Regions from separate parts of the Nocardiopsis sp. iso_238 genome, predicted to be linked through region 2. Evidence: riboswitches for the same ligand, from Rfam matches in the RefSeq annotation. Region 2 holds a riboswitch; the other holds the start of a gene.
What was found. A riboswitch is a leader RNA that binds a small molecule or an ion and turns the genes downstream of it on or off. The one in region 2 is predicted to bind cobalamin.

Region 1: linked by a shared signal. The riboswitch ahead of AC0VYL_RS25735 (CoA-acylating methylmalonate-semialdehyde dehydrogenase) and the one ahead of metE (5-methyltetrahydropteroyltriglutamate--homocysteine S-methyltransferase) in region 2 are both predicted to bind cobalamin.

Annotation. Positions count from the first base shown of each region.
Region 1 covers NZ_CM149668.1:5,703,137-5,708,862, forward strand. Annotated here, with positions in the region: gene AC0VYL_RS25730 (acyl-CoA dehydrogenase family protein) at 1-488, opposite strand, end outside; gene AC0VYL_RS25735 (CoA-acylating methylmalonate-semialdehyde dehydrogenase) at 485-1,984, opposite strand; adenosylcobalamin (AdoCbl) riboswitch at 1,983-2,129, opposite strand; gene AC0VYL_RS25740 (MFS transporter) at 2,262-3,521, shown strand; gene AC0VYL_RS25745 (TetR/AcrR family transcriptional regulator) at 3,560-4,159, opposite strand; gene AC0VYL_RS25750 (WD40/YVTN/BNR-like repeat-containing protein) at 4,640-5,726, shown strand, end outside.
Region 2 covers NZ_CM149668.1:4,228,902-4,234,627, reverse strand. Annotated here, with positions in the region: gene AC0VYL_RS19185 (polysaccharide deacetylase family protein) at 1-1,105, opposite strand, end outside; gene AC0VYL_RS19180 (polysaccharide deacetylase family protein) at 1,321-2,853, opposite strand; cobalamin riboswitch at 3,060-3,285, shown strand; gene metE (5-methyltetrahydropteroyltriglutamate--homocysteine S-methyltransferase) at 3,443-5,719, shown strand.

The DNA of each region.
Region 1 (5,726 bases), 1.5 Mb from region 2:
TCGGAGACGCCCGCGCCGGAGATGAACTGCTTGGACCCGGTGAGGACGTAGGAGTCCCCGTCGCGGACCGCCCGGGTGCTGAGCGCGGCGGCGTCCGAACCGGCGCCGGGTTCGGTGAGGCAGTAGCTGCCCAGGGACTCCATGGAGCACAGGCCCGGCAACCAGCGGGCGCGTTGGTCGGTGTCGCCGTAGCGGTCGACCATCCAGGCGACCATGTTGTGGATGGACAGGTACCCGGCCACGGACGGGCAGCCGGTGGCCAGGGCCTCGAAGACCAGGGCGCCGTCGAGCCTGGTCAGGCCGGTTCCGCCGGTGTCCTCGGAGACGTAGAGGCCGCCCATACCGAGTTCGGCGGCCTTGCGGAGCACGTCGACCGGGAAGTGCTTGGTCTGGTCCCAGCCGACGGCGAACGGTGCGAGGTGTTCGTCCGCGAACCCGCGCGCGGTCTCGGCCAGCGCGCGCTGTTCGTCGGTGATCGCGGCGGTCACCGGACGACCGGGATCGTGAACTCCGCGCCCTCCTTGACCCCGGAGGGCCAGCGCGAGGTGACGGTCTTGGTGCGGGTGTAGAAGCGGATCGAGTCGGGTCCGTGCTGGTTGAGGTCACCGAAGCCGGACCTCTTCCAGCCGCCGAACGTGTGGTAGGCGACGGGCACCGGGATGGGCACGTTGACGCCGACCATGCCGGTGTTGACGCGCTGCGAGAAGTCGCGGGCGGTGTCGCCGTCCCGGGTGAAGACGGAGACGCCGTTGCCGTACTCGTGCTCGCTGGGCAGGCGCAGGGCCTCCTCGTAGTCGGCCGCGCGCACCACGCACAGCACGGGGCCGAAGATCTCCTCCTGGTAGACGCGCATGTCCGGGGTGACGCGGTCGAACAGGGAGGCCCCGGTGAAGAAGCCTTCCTCGTGGCCTCTGACCTTGAGGCCGCGGCCGTCGACCACCAGTTCGGCGCCCTCCTCCACGCCCAGGGCCACGTAGGCGTCGACGCGGTCCAGGGCGTCCCTGGACACCAGCGGTCCGAAGTCGGCGTCGGGGTCGTCCGAGGCGCCCACGGTCAGCCCGGCGATGCGTTCGGTCAGCTTGGCGACGAGGGCGTCGGCGGTCTCCTCGCCCACGGGGACCGCGACGGAGATGGCCATGCAGCGCTCGCCCGCGGACCCGTACCCGGCGCCGATCAGGGCGTCGGCCACCTGGTCCAGGTCGGCGTCGGGCATGACGACCATGTGGTTCTTGGCCCCGCCGAAGCACTGGGCGCGCTTGCCGTGCGCGGTGGCGGTCGAGTAGACGTACTCCGCGATCGGGGTGGAGCCGACGAAGCCCACGGCGGCCACGCGGGGGTCGGTGAGCAGGGTGTCCACCGTCTCCTTGCCGCCGTTGACCACGTTGAGCACGCCCGGGGGCAGCCCGGCCTCCAGGAAGAGCTCGGCCAGCCGGAGCGGGACCGAGGGGTCGCGTTCCGAGGGCTTGAGAATGAAGGCGTTCCCGCAGGCCAGCGCGGGCGCGGCCTTCCAGAGCGGGATCATCGCGGGGAAGTTGAACGGGGTGATCCCCGCGACCACGCCCAGCGGCTGGCGCAGGGAGTGGACGTCGATCCCGGCCCCGGCGTTGTCGGTGAACTCGCCCTTGAGCAGGTGCGGGATCCCCGCCGCGAACTCCACCACCTCCAGGCCGCGCTGGAGGTCGCCGTGGGCGTCGGCCACGGTCTTGCCGTGTTCGGCGGACAGGGCGCGGGCGATCGACTCGCGCTCGGGCTCGACCAGCTGGAGGAACCTGAGCAGGACCCGTGCCCTGCGCTGGGGGCTCCAGGAGCCCCATGCGACCTGTGCCTCCTCGGCGTCCGCGATGACCGCCTCGGTCTCCGCCCGGTCCGCCAGGGGGACCCTCGCCTGGATCCGGCCGGTGCTGGGGTCGTGGACGTCACCGAAGCGGCCGCTCCGGCCCGGGACGTTCCTGCCATGCACGAAATGCGTCAGCTCGCTGACCATGCGTGTTCGCTCCATCCTCGTGGACCACACGAATCTCGGGCCGCGAGCGGTGGCCTGACTTCCGGGTGTTCGCCCCGGTCACAGTGGCGGGACCGCGCTGGATTCGCACCAGCTTCCCCGCTCTCGGCACCCTCACCATATAGTTGGACGTCCTACTAAATCCAGCCCCCCACGCGACCCGTCTCGGGGCCCGGCGGCCGTTAGCGTGAAGCCGTGTGCCGGTGCCCCGCTCGGGAACCGCCCGAGACACCGGCTCGGGAAAGTCGGTGGTCCCCCCGTGTCCGACTCCACCGCCCGGGCGTCGAACGCGCCGCTCGGCGGACGCTTCCGGGCCTTCTGGTCCGCGTCCCTGGCCTCGAACCTGAGCGACGGCGTGGCGATGATCGCCGTGCCGTGGCTGGCCTCCTCCCTGGCCCCCGACAACGCCGCGCTGGTGGCCGCCGTCGCCACAGCGGGCCGACTCCCCTGGCTCCTCCTCGCGCTGCCCGCCGGGGTGCTCGTGGACCGCCTGCCCCGGTTCACGCTGATGGTCTCCGCCAACGCGCTGCGGCTGCTGCTCTGGGCGCTGCTGGCCCTGGTGGTGTCCTCCGGGTGGGCCTCGATCCCCCTGCTCGCGGCCTTCGCGTTCTGCTTCGGCGCCCTGGAGGTCTGTCACGACACCGCCGCCGAGACCACGGTGACCGCGCTGGTCCCCAAGGAGAGCCTGGAGCGCGCCAACGGGCACGTCAGGTCCGGGGCGATCGTGGCGCAGGAGTTCGCGGGGCGCCCGCTGGGCGGATTCGTGCTGTCCCTCGGCCTGTTCGCCCCGTTCCTGTTCAACGCCGCCGCGCTGCTGGTGTCGGTGGCGGCGCTCCTCCGGGTCCGCGCGACCACCCCCGCGACCCCCGTCAGGCGGGCGCAGCGCGGCGTGTGGGGCGACGTGGTCGAGGGTGTCAAGGCGCTGTGGAACCAGCCGCTGCTGCGCGCGGTGGCGATCATCGCGGTGTTCGTGAACACCGCCTACGCCACGCTGCTCTCCACCCAGGTGCTGTTCGTCCGGGACGTCCTGGAACTGGGCGCGGCCGGGTTCGGCCTGCTCATGGCCTTCGCCGCGACCGGCGGGGTGGTCGGCGGACAGGTGGTCTCCCGACTGCGCCCGGTCCTGCCGCACGGAACCCTGCCGACGCTCTGCCTGGCCGGGAGCGGGCTGCTGTACCTCGTGGTGGCCCTGTTCCCGCTCACCCCCGTGGTCGCCGGGGTGTACTTCCTCAGTGGGGGCCTGGTCCTGGGTTACGGGGTCGCGATGACCTCCCTCCGCCAGCGCCTCACCCCGGACCACCTGCTCGGGCGCGTGAACGCCGCCATGCGCACGGTCAGCTGGGGCATGAGCGCCGTGGGCATGGCGGCGGGCGGTGTCCTGGTGGCCGCCCTGGCACCCACCCTGGGCCAGGCTGACGCGCTCCGTGTCCCCTACGCACTGGTGGGCGCGGTCAGTCTGACGGTGGTGGTGCTCTTCGGCCGCGGGCTCGTCGGTCTGGTGCGCGAGCACGACCGGTGAGCACGGGATCGGGGCAGGAGGGTCGCGCCCCGATCCGGTCAGTCCCCGGACACCCCGAGGGTGCGGAGCATCCCGTGGGCCTCGTCCACGTGGGCGGGGTAGGCCTCGGGACTCTCCGCGAGCCGCATCGCCGTGAGGTCGCAGGCCATGGCGGTGTGGGCGGCCAGGACGGCGACGTTCTCCGCCGCGCCCGCCTCGGTCAGTGCGGCGGCCAGGCGGAGCGCCCGCTGCTGCCGGGTGAGCAGGTAGCGGGATCTGAGGTCGATGCTCTCCCTGAGGAGCCGCACCAGCACGGCGGAGTGCGCGGGAGACAGGGCGGTGGGTCCGCTGGCGTCCGCGGCCTCACGGAGCAGGGCGAGCGCGTCCGCGAGGCCGGTCCCCGGCTTCAGGTCCGCGCGTTCCCGCACGTAGGAGCACATGCGGTCCACCTCGGCTCCGTCATCCGCGAACAGCACCTGCTGTTTGTCGCCGAAGTACCGGAAGAAGGTCGTGCGGCCGACCTCGGCGCGTTCCGCGATGGCCGCGACCGTCACGTTGTCGAATCCGTGTTCGGCGAAGAGTTGGAAGGCTGCTGACACGATCGTGGCCCTCGCCTTACGGCGTTTGCGAGCGTGGAGCGTGTCCGGGGGGTGGTGCATGAGGCGACCCTATCGAGTGGGAACCCGGTTCTCGATGGTACGCGGGACCGGCCATTGGGACGGTGGTCCCGAAACGGACCGAGAGACCGAAGGAGCGGGATGTCTTCCGGGCTGGATGACGGGATGTGACCGGCGTTCCGGGGCCTGGGGGGAAGCCTCGGAGCGAACACCGGTAGCCCGGGAGTTTATTGCAAAGTGATCTGGTACCGACAACCGCCTTCCACTCGCCGCAGAACCCTTGCCCGGAAAGGGTTCCCTCCTCACGGAAGTTATCCCTCCAACAGGGCCACCATTTCCCCGAGGGTCGAATTCTCCACCCACGGTAAATCGTTCGGGTTCCTAACTATTCACTTCCCGAGACGTCCGGAACCCTCTCCTGACGCCTCCTTGACACTCCCCGCACCCTCGCCCCCGTGGCTCCCGGCGTTCGCCGCACCCCTGTGCCAGAGTGGAGACCTGGCTCACATCTTGGAGTTCGTCATGGCATACCTCCTGGTCATCGGCACGCGCAAAGGGCTGTTCACGGCCCGGAGCGAGGATCGGCGCGCATGGGACGTGACCGGACCGCACCGGCTCGACGAGGCCAACGACGCCGGGATGAGTCCCGTCTACACGGTCGGGATCAACCCGCACACCGGACGCCTGCTCGCCGGTACGGAGAGCTGGCACTTCGGTCCGAGCGTCTGGCACAGCGACGACCTCGGCGCCACCTGGGCCGAGCCCCCGGCCCCGCCCATCGCGTTCCCCGAGGACACGGACGGTTCACTGACCCGTGCCTGGCAGTTCGCCTTCGGCGCCGACCCCGACACCGTGTTCGCCGGGGTCGAGCCGCACGCCCTGTTCAGGTCCTCGGACGGAGGTGACAGCTTCGAGCTGGTCCGCGCGCTGTGGGACCACCCGCACCGGGTCAACTGGATGCCCGGCGCCGGCGGGGCCGCCATCCACACGGTCCTGCCCGGCACTCTCGGTGTGGGCCGACAGTCGCCCGAGGCGATCACCGTGGCCATGTCCACGGGGGGTGTCTACCAGACCGAGGACGACGGGGCGAGTTGGACGCCGACCAACCGGGGTATCTCCGCCGGGTTCCTCCCGGACGAGGAGCCCGAGTACGGCCAGTGCGTGCACAAGGTCGCCGCCGCCCCGGACGGCTCGTTCTACGCGCAGAACCACCACGGCGTCTACCGCAGCGCCGACCCCGCGGCAGACGGGTGGAGCCGGATCGAGGAGGGTCTGCCCACCGACTTCGGCTTCGCGATCGTCGCCCACCCGCACACCCCGGACACCGCGCTGAACTTCCCGGTGATCAGCCAGGAGGTCCACCTCCCGGCGGAGCACCGGCTGGGCGTCTACCGCACCGACGACGGCGGCCGGACGTGGCGGGCGATCAACGAGGGCCTCCCCCAGGAGCCGTACTTCGGCATCGTCCTGCGCGACGCCGCCTGCACGGACGGGGCCCGGGTGCCCGGTTTCTACTTCGGCACCCGCTCCGGGGACGTCTACGCGACCACCGATGACGACGACCGCTGGCACCTCGTCACCGCCCACCTGCCCGACGTCCTGTGCGTGC
Region 2 (5,726 bases):
GCCTGCGGACCATCGCGCTCACCGCGGCCGTCTGCGCGGCAAGGCGCCCGGGGTCCATCTTGTTCATGTGCTCGTGTTCGTCGCCGTGGCTGGCGATCTCGTGCCCCTCGGCGTAGGCGCGCCGCAGCACGCTCGGCCGGGTCAGGGTCGGGCCGCCGTTGAGGAAGAAGGAGGCCGTCACCCCCTCCTCCGCGAGGACGTCCAGCAGGTGCGGGGTGGCGTCCACCGGTCCGTCGTCGAAGGTCAGGGCCACGCACCTGGTCTCGCCGTCCTGGCAGTCCACCTCGGGGTCACCGGCGGTGACCACTCCGGGCGGGGGACCGTCCCCGGCGTCATCGGACCGGGCCGCGGGCAGGGCCAGGTCGGGTTCCGCCACCAGGGCGGCCTCCCGGGCGCGCTCACCCAGGTCCGACAGCAGCGGTGCGGCCCGCTCGTGCCCGACCACCACGGCCCTGCGACCGGGGGCGCTGTCGGGGACGTGGCCGTCGACGATCGGTGACAGGTGCCCGTCGTCGAACTCGACCACCAGGTCCCCCGACGCGTTGAACCCGATCGAGTCGTAGGTCCGCAGCACCGGGTGGAACGCGTCGGGGTCGACGTCCTCGTCGTCCGCCAGCTCCTCGCGCGCGATGGCGTTGAGCCGGACCAGCTCCTCCTGCCCGCGCAGCAGTTCGGTGGAGGAGGACACGGAGAGGTCGTGGGCGTCGTACCAGTACGTCGCGTAGCCCTCCCGCAGGCCGTGCATGTCCTCCTCGGTGCGGACCAGCCGGACCCCGAGGACCCCGTCCCCGGCGGCGACCAGCTCCCAGTCGACGTCCAGCCGCACGGGATCGCGGGTCCCGGCACGGAAGTCCCGCACCTCCTGGTCCACCCGCGCGGCAAGGCCCTCCGCGAAGGCGTCGGCGCCCTCGAACTCCGGGTAGGCGACGCTGACCTCCACGCCCTCGGGCTCGTGGGGGTGGCCGGTGAAGTCCCGGGCGTCGCCCCGCCACTCCCCGACACCGTCCCCGACCTCGTCGGCCAGCACGGTGAGCCGCTCGGGGTCGCCCTCGTCCACGCTCACCGCCCCGTTCCCGCACGCGGCGAGCGTGAGGGACAGCAGCACCAGGGCGGTCCCCGGCCGGAACGGCTGTGCCCGGACCGGGCCGGGTGGGGGAACGGTCCGGCCCGGCCCAACTCTCCTCGACGCCAAGACCCGACTCCCTCGTCCCTCTGGGGATGCTCCTCACGACTGCTGGGAGCAACATAGGGGACAACACCCCGGCCCCTCTGGCGGTGTCCACATGTGGACACCGCCAGAGGGGCCGGGGTGCGGGTGGGTCACTCCGAGTCGCTCGGAGCCTCCTCCGGGGCCTCCTCCTCGGGGACGCCGTCGACGTAGGTGCGGCCCGGCTCGGTGGTGCCGAGCAGCTGCGACACCGTGACCATCGAGTACCCGCGTTCGTCCAGTTCACGGATGATGTCGATCGACGCGTCGATGGTGGTGGGGTGGATGTCGTGCATCAGGATGATCGCGCCGTCGGACGCGCCGTCCAGCGCGCGATCGCGCACCACGTTCGCCTTGCGGTCCCGCCAGTCGTTGGTGTCCACGCTCCACAGGATCTGCGCCAGCCCGAGCTCCGCCGTCACCTCCGCGACCGTGTCGTCGGTGGCCCCGTACGGAGGCCGCATCAGGTCCATGGTGTATCCGGTCTCCCGGTACACCAGCGCCTGCGTCGCCTCCAGGTTCTCGCGGACACCGTCCGCCGAGAGCTCGGTCAGGTTGGGGTGGTCCAGAGTGTGGTTGGCCACCTCGTGCCCCTCGGCGTAGGTGCGCCGCACCACCCACGGGTGCTCCCTGACCGGGAGGCCGGTGACGAAGAAGGTGGCCTTGGCGTCGTGCGCGGCCAGGGCGTCCAGCAGCTCGGGGGTGCGCCCGCCGGGGCCGTCGTCGTAGGTGAGCGCCACGCACTTGGTGTCGGGCGCGGAGCAGTCGACCGAGTCGTCACGCGGGGCCAGCACGCCGGGCGCAGCCGAGGCCGAGCCGTCCTTGTCCGCCTCCGGGGCCTCGTCGATCGAGAAGGCGCGCACGCCCGTGGTCGCCGCCTCGCGCACCCGCAGGCCGAGGTCGGAGAGCAGCGACTCGGCCTCGTCCCGGGGCAGTACCGCGTGCACGCGGCCCGCACCGGCCGGGGCGACCTGGCCCTCGTCGAACTCCACCACGAGGTCACCGTCCGGGTTGAAGCCCACCGAGTCGTAGAGGGAACTGATCGGGTGCAGCGCCGAGGGAACGGCGTCCGTGCCGGACACCGCCTCGCGCACCCGCTCGTTCAGTTCGGCCAGCTCCTCCTGTCCGGCGAAGAGGTGGCTGGAGCCGTGGACCGCGCCCGTGCCGGTCTCGTACCAGTAGGTGCTGTGCCCCTCCCTGGTCTCCTCGGAGTCCGTCTCGGTGGTGGTCATCCGCACCCCCACGATCCCTTCGTCGGCGGCGGTCAGGCCCCACTCCCCGAGGAACGTGCGCGCCCCGGGGTTGGCCGCCTCGAAGGAGCGCGCCTGGGCGCCGAGGGTCCTCTCCAGGAAATCGGTCAGCGGTCCGGCGTTCGGAATGGACGGGTAGGTGACGGAGACGTCCGCCCCGCCCTCGTAGGCGAGAGTGATCTCCTCTGTTCCGGGGACCGCGTCGGGGGAGACCGTGGTCAGTTGGTCGGGTTCGCCGGTGGCCGGGGTCCGTGTCCCGTCACCGGATGACTGGTCGCCGTCGCCCGCCAAGGCACTGTCCTCCAACAGTCCGATCGGTCGGGACGCCGACAGCACCAGTCCCAGCAGGACGACCATCGCGATCGCGACCGTGAGGAGGGGCTGGTCGGGAGCCATGGTCTGCCGGTCTTGCTGCTTCACCTGGGGTTCTCCACGTTCATCGTCTGACGAACGTTCGTGGGGGAGGAGGGGGAGCGCTCCCCCACGTAACGCTGATTGTCGGTTGGGATGCCGCGAACCCGACGCGGGTTCACGCCGAGTGGGCGAGGACCACGCCGGGTGCATGGGCGGAGGGGGCGCTCCCTATACTTGCAGCCGTGGAAGGTACACGCTCCACCCTTGGTCACCCCGGAAGCCTTCCGGGGCGGGCGTTGCGTGTCGAAAGAGGGAACCCGGTGCGAGTCCGGGACTGCCCCGCAGCGGTGAGTGGGAACGAACGTCGTCATAAGCACTGGTGATCCGACCGGAAAAGTCGGAAACCGGGAAGCGGCGACCAGTAGGAGGGCCGGCGGTCACGCCGGAGCACGCCCACGAGTCCGAAGACCTGCCTCCGCCCGGCGGCGCACCCGTGCCGTCGGTGGTCCCGTGCCCCGAGGGAGGGCCGAGGGCGGAGACAGCCGTGCGCCGTCGGGCGCCTCCTCGGCGTGTCCGCGTCCTCGCTCGCCTCGTGGCCGGTACCCGGCTTTCGACGAGGGAGAGAAGCTCCATGCCCAGCACCCCGGCCGCCAGGCCGTCCGTGCGTTCCACCGTGCACGGCTATCCGCGCATCGGCCCCGACCGCGAACTCAAGCGCGCCAGCGAGTCCTACTGGAAGGGCGGCACCACCGCCGCCGAACTCGACGCCGTCGCCGCCGAACTCCGCCTGGGCGTCTACGCCCAGCTGCGGGAGGCGGGCGTGGACGACCTGCCGTCCAACACCTTCTCCTACTACGACCAGGTGCTGGACACGGCGGTCCTGTTCGACCTCGTGCCCTCCCGCTTCGCCTCCCCGGCCCAGGCCGGTGAACGGGACGAGCAGCTGCGCCGCTACTTCGCGCTCGCCCGGGGCGAGCAGGGCGCCCCGCCGCTGGAGATGACCAAGTGGTTCGACACCAACTACCACTACCTCGTCCCCGAGCTCTCCCCCAGCACCCGGCCGCGCCTGGTCGGTGACAAGCCCGTCACCGAGTTCCGTGAGGCCTCCGAGGCCGGGTTCCAGACCCGCCCCGTGCTGGTCGGCCCGCTGACCTTCCTCCTGCTGGCCAAGGCCGCCGACGACGCCCCCGAGGGTTGGGAGCCCATCGAGCTCCTCGACCAGCTCCTGGACGCCTACGCCCGGCTGCTGTCCGACCTCAGGGCCGCCGGCGCCACCGAGGTCCAGCTCGACGAGCCGATCCTGGCCACCGACGAGGGCCGCTCGGCCGTCGGCCACCTGGAGCGCGTCTACCAGCGCCTGGGTGCCCTCACCGACCGCCCCTCCCTCCTGGTCTCCACCTACTTCGGCTCCATCGGCGCCGCCGCCCTGCGCGTCCTCAAGGACTCCCCGGTGGAGGCGGTCGGCCTCGACCTGGTCACCGACGCCGAGGGCGTCGAGGACCTGGCCGCGGTCTCCGGCCTCGGCTCCACCCGCCTGGTCGCGGGCGTCGTCGACGGGCGCAACGTGTGGCGTACGGACCTGCCCGCCGCCGTGGCGGAGCTGGGCACCCTGCTCGCCCTCACCGACGAGCTCACCGTGAGCACCTCCTGCTCACTGCTGCACGTGCCGATCGACCTCGACGCCGAGACCTCGCTCGCCCCCGAGCTGCGCGCGGCCCTGGCCTTCGCCAAGCAGAAGGCGGGGGAGGTGGCCCTGCTCGGCCGCGTGCTCACCGAGGGCGAGGACGCCGACTTCGACGCTGCCGCCACCGGGAACCCGTCGTTCACCGACGCCCGGGTGCGCGCCCGCCTGGACGCGCTGGGTCAGGACGCCTACGAGCGCCCCGAGGACCGCGGCGCGCCCACCGACGTCACCCTCACCACGACCACCATCGGCTCCTTCCCGCAGACCCCCGAGCTGCGCCGCGCCCGCGCCGCGCACCGCAGGGGCGAGCTGGCCACGGAGGAGTACGAGCGCACTCTGCGTTCGGAGATCGACCGTGTCATCGCGCTCCAGGAGGAGATCGGCCTGGACGTCCTCGTCCACGGCGAGCCCGAGCGCAACGACATGGTCCAGTACTTCGCCGAGCAGCTGGAGGGCTACGCCACCACCGAACGCGGGTGGGTGCAGTCCTACGGTTCGCGCTGCGTGCGCCCGCCGATCCTGTTCGGTGACGTCTCGCGCCCCGAGCCGATGACGGTCGAGTGGATCACCTACGCCCAGTCGCGCACCGACAAGCCGGTCAAGGGCATGCTGACCGGTCCGGTCACCATGCTCGCGTGGTCCTTCGTCCGCACCGACCAGCCGCTCGGGGAGACCGCCCGCCAGGTGGGTCTGGCCCTGCGCGACGAGGTCGCGGACCTGGAGCGGGCGGGCATCCGCCACATCCAGGTGGACGAGGCGGCCCTGCGTGAGCTGCTTCCCCTGCGCGAGGAGCAGCGCCAGGCCTACCTGGACTGGGCGGTGAACTCCTTCCGCCTGGCCACGTCCGGGGTGGCGGCGAGCACCACCATCCACACGCACATGTGCTACTCGGAGTTCAACCAGATCGTCGGCGGCATCGAGGCGCTGGACGCCGACGTCACCAGCGTCGAGGCCGCCCGTTCGCGCATGGAGCTCGTCGAGGCCCTGGGCGCGCGCGGCTACAAGCGGGGCATCGGTCCGGGCGTGTACGACATCCACTCGCCCCGGGTGCCGTCGGTCGAGGAGATCGAGGCCTCCCTGCGGCTGGCGGCCACGCACGTGGACGCCGGGAACCTCTGGGTGAACCCGGACTGCGGTCTGAAGACCCGTGGTTACGCGGAGACCGAGCAGGCGCTGCGGAACATGGTCGAGGCGGCCCGCCGGGTCCGCGCCGACCTCCCGTAGCAGCGGG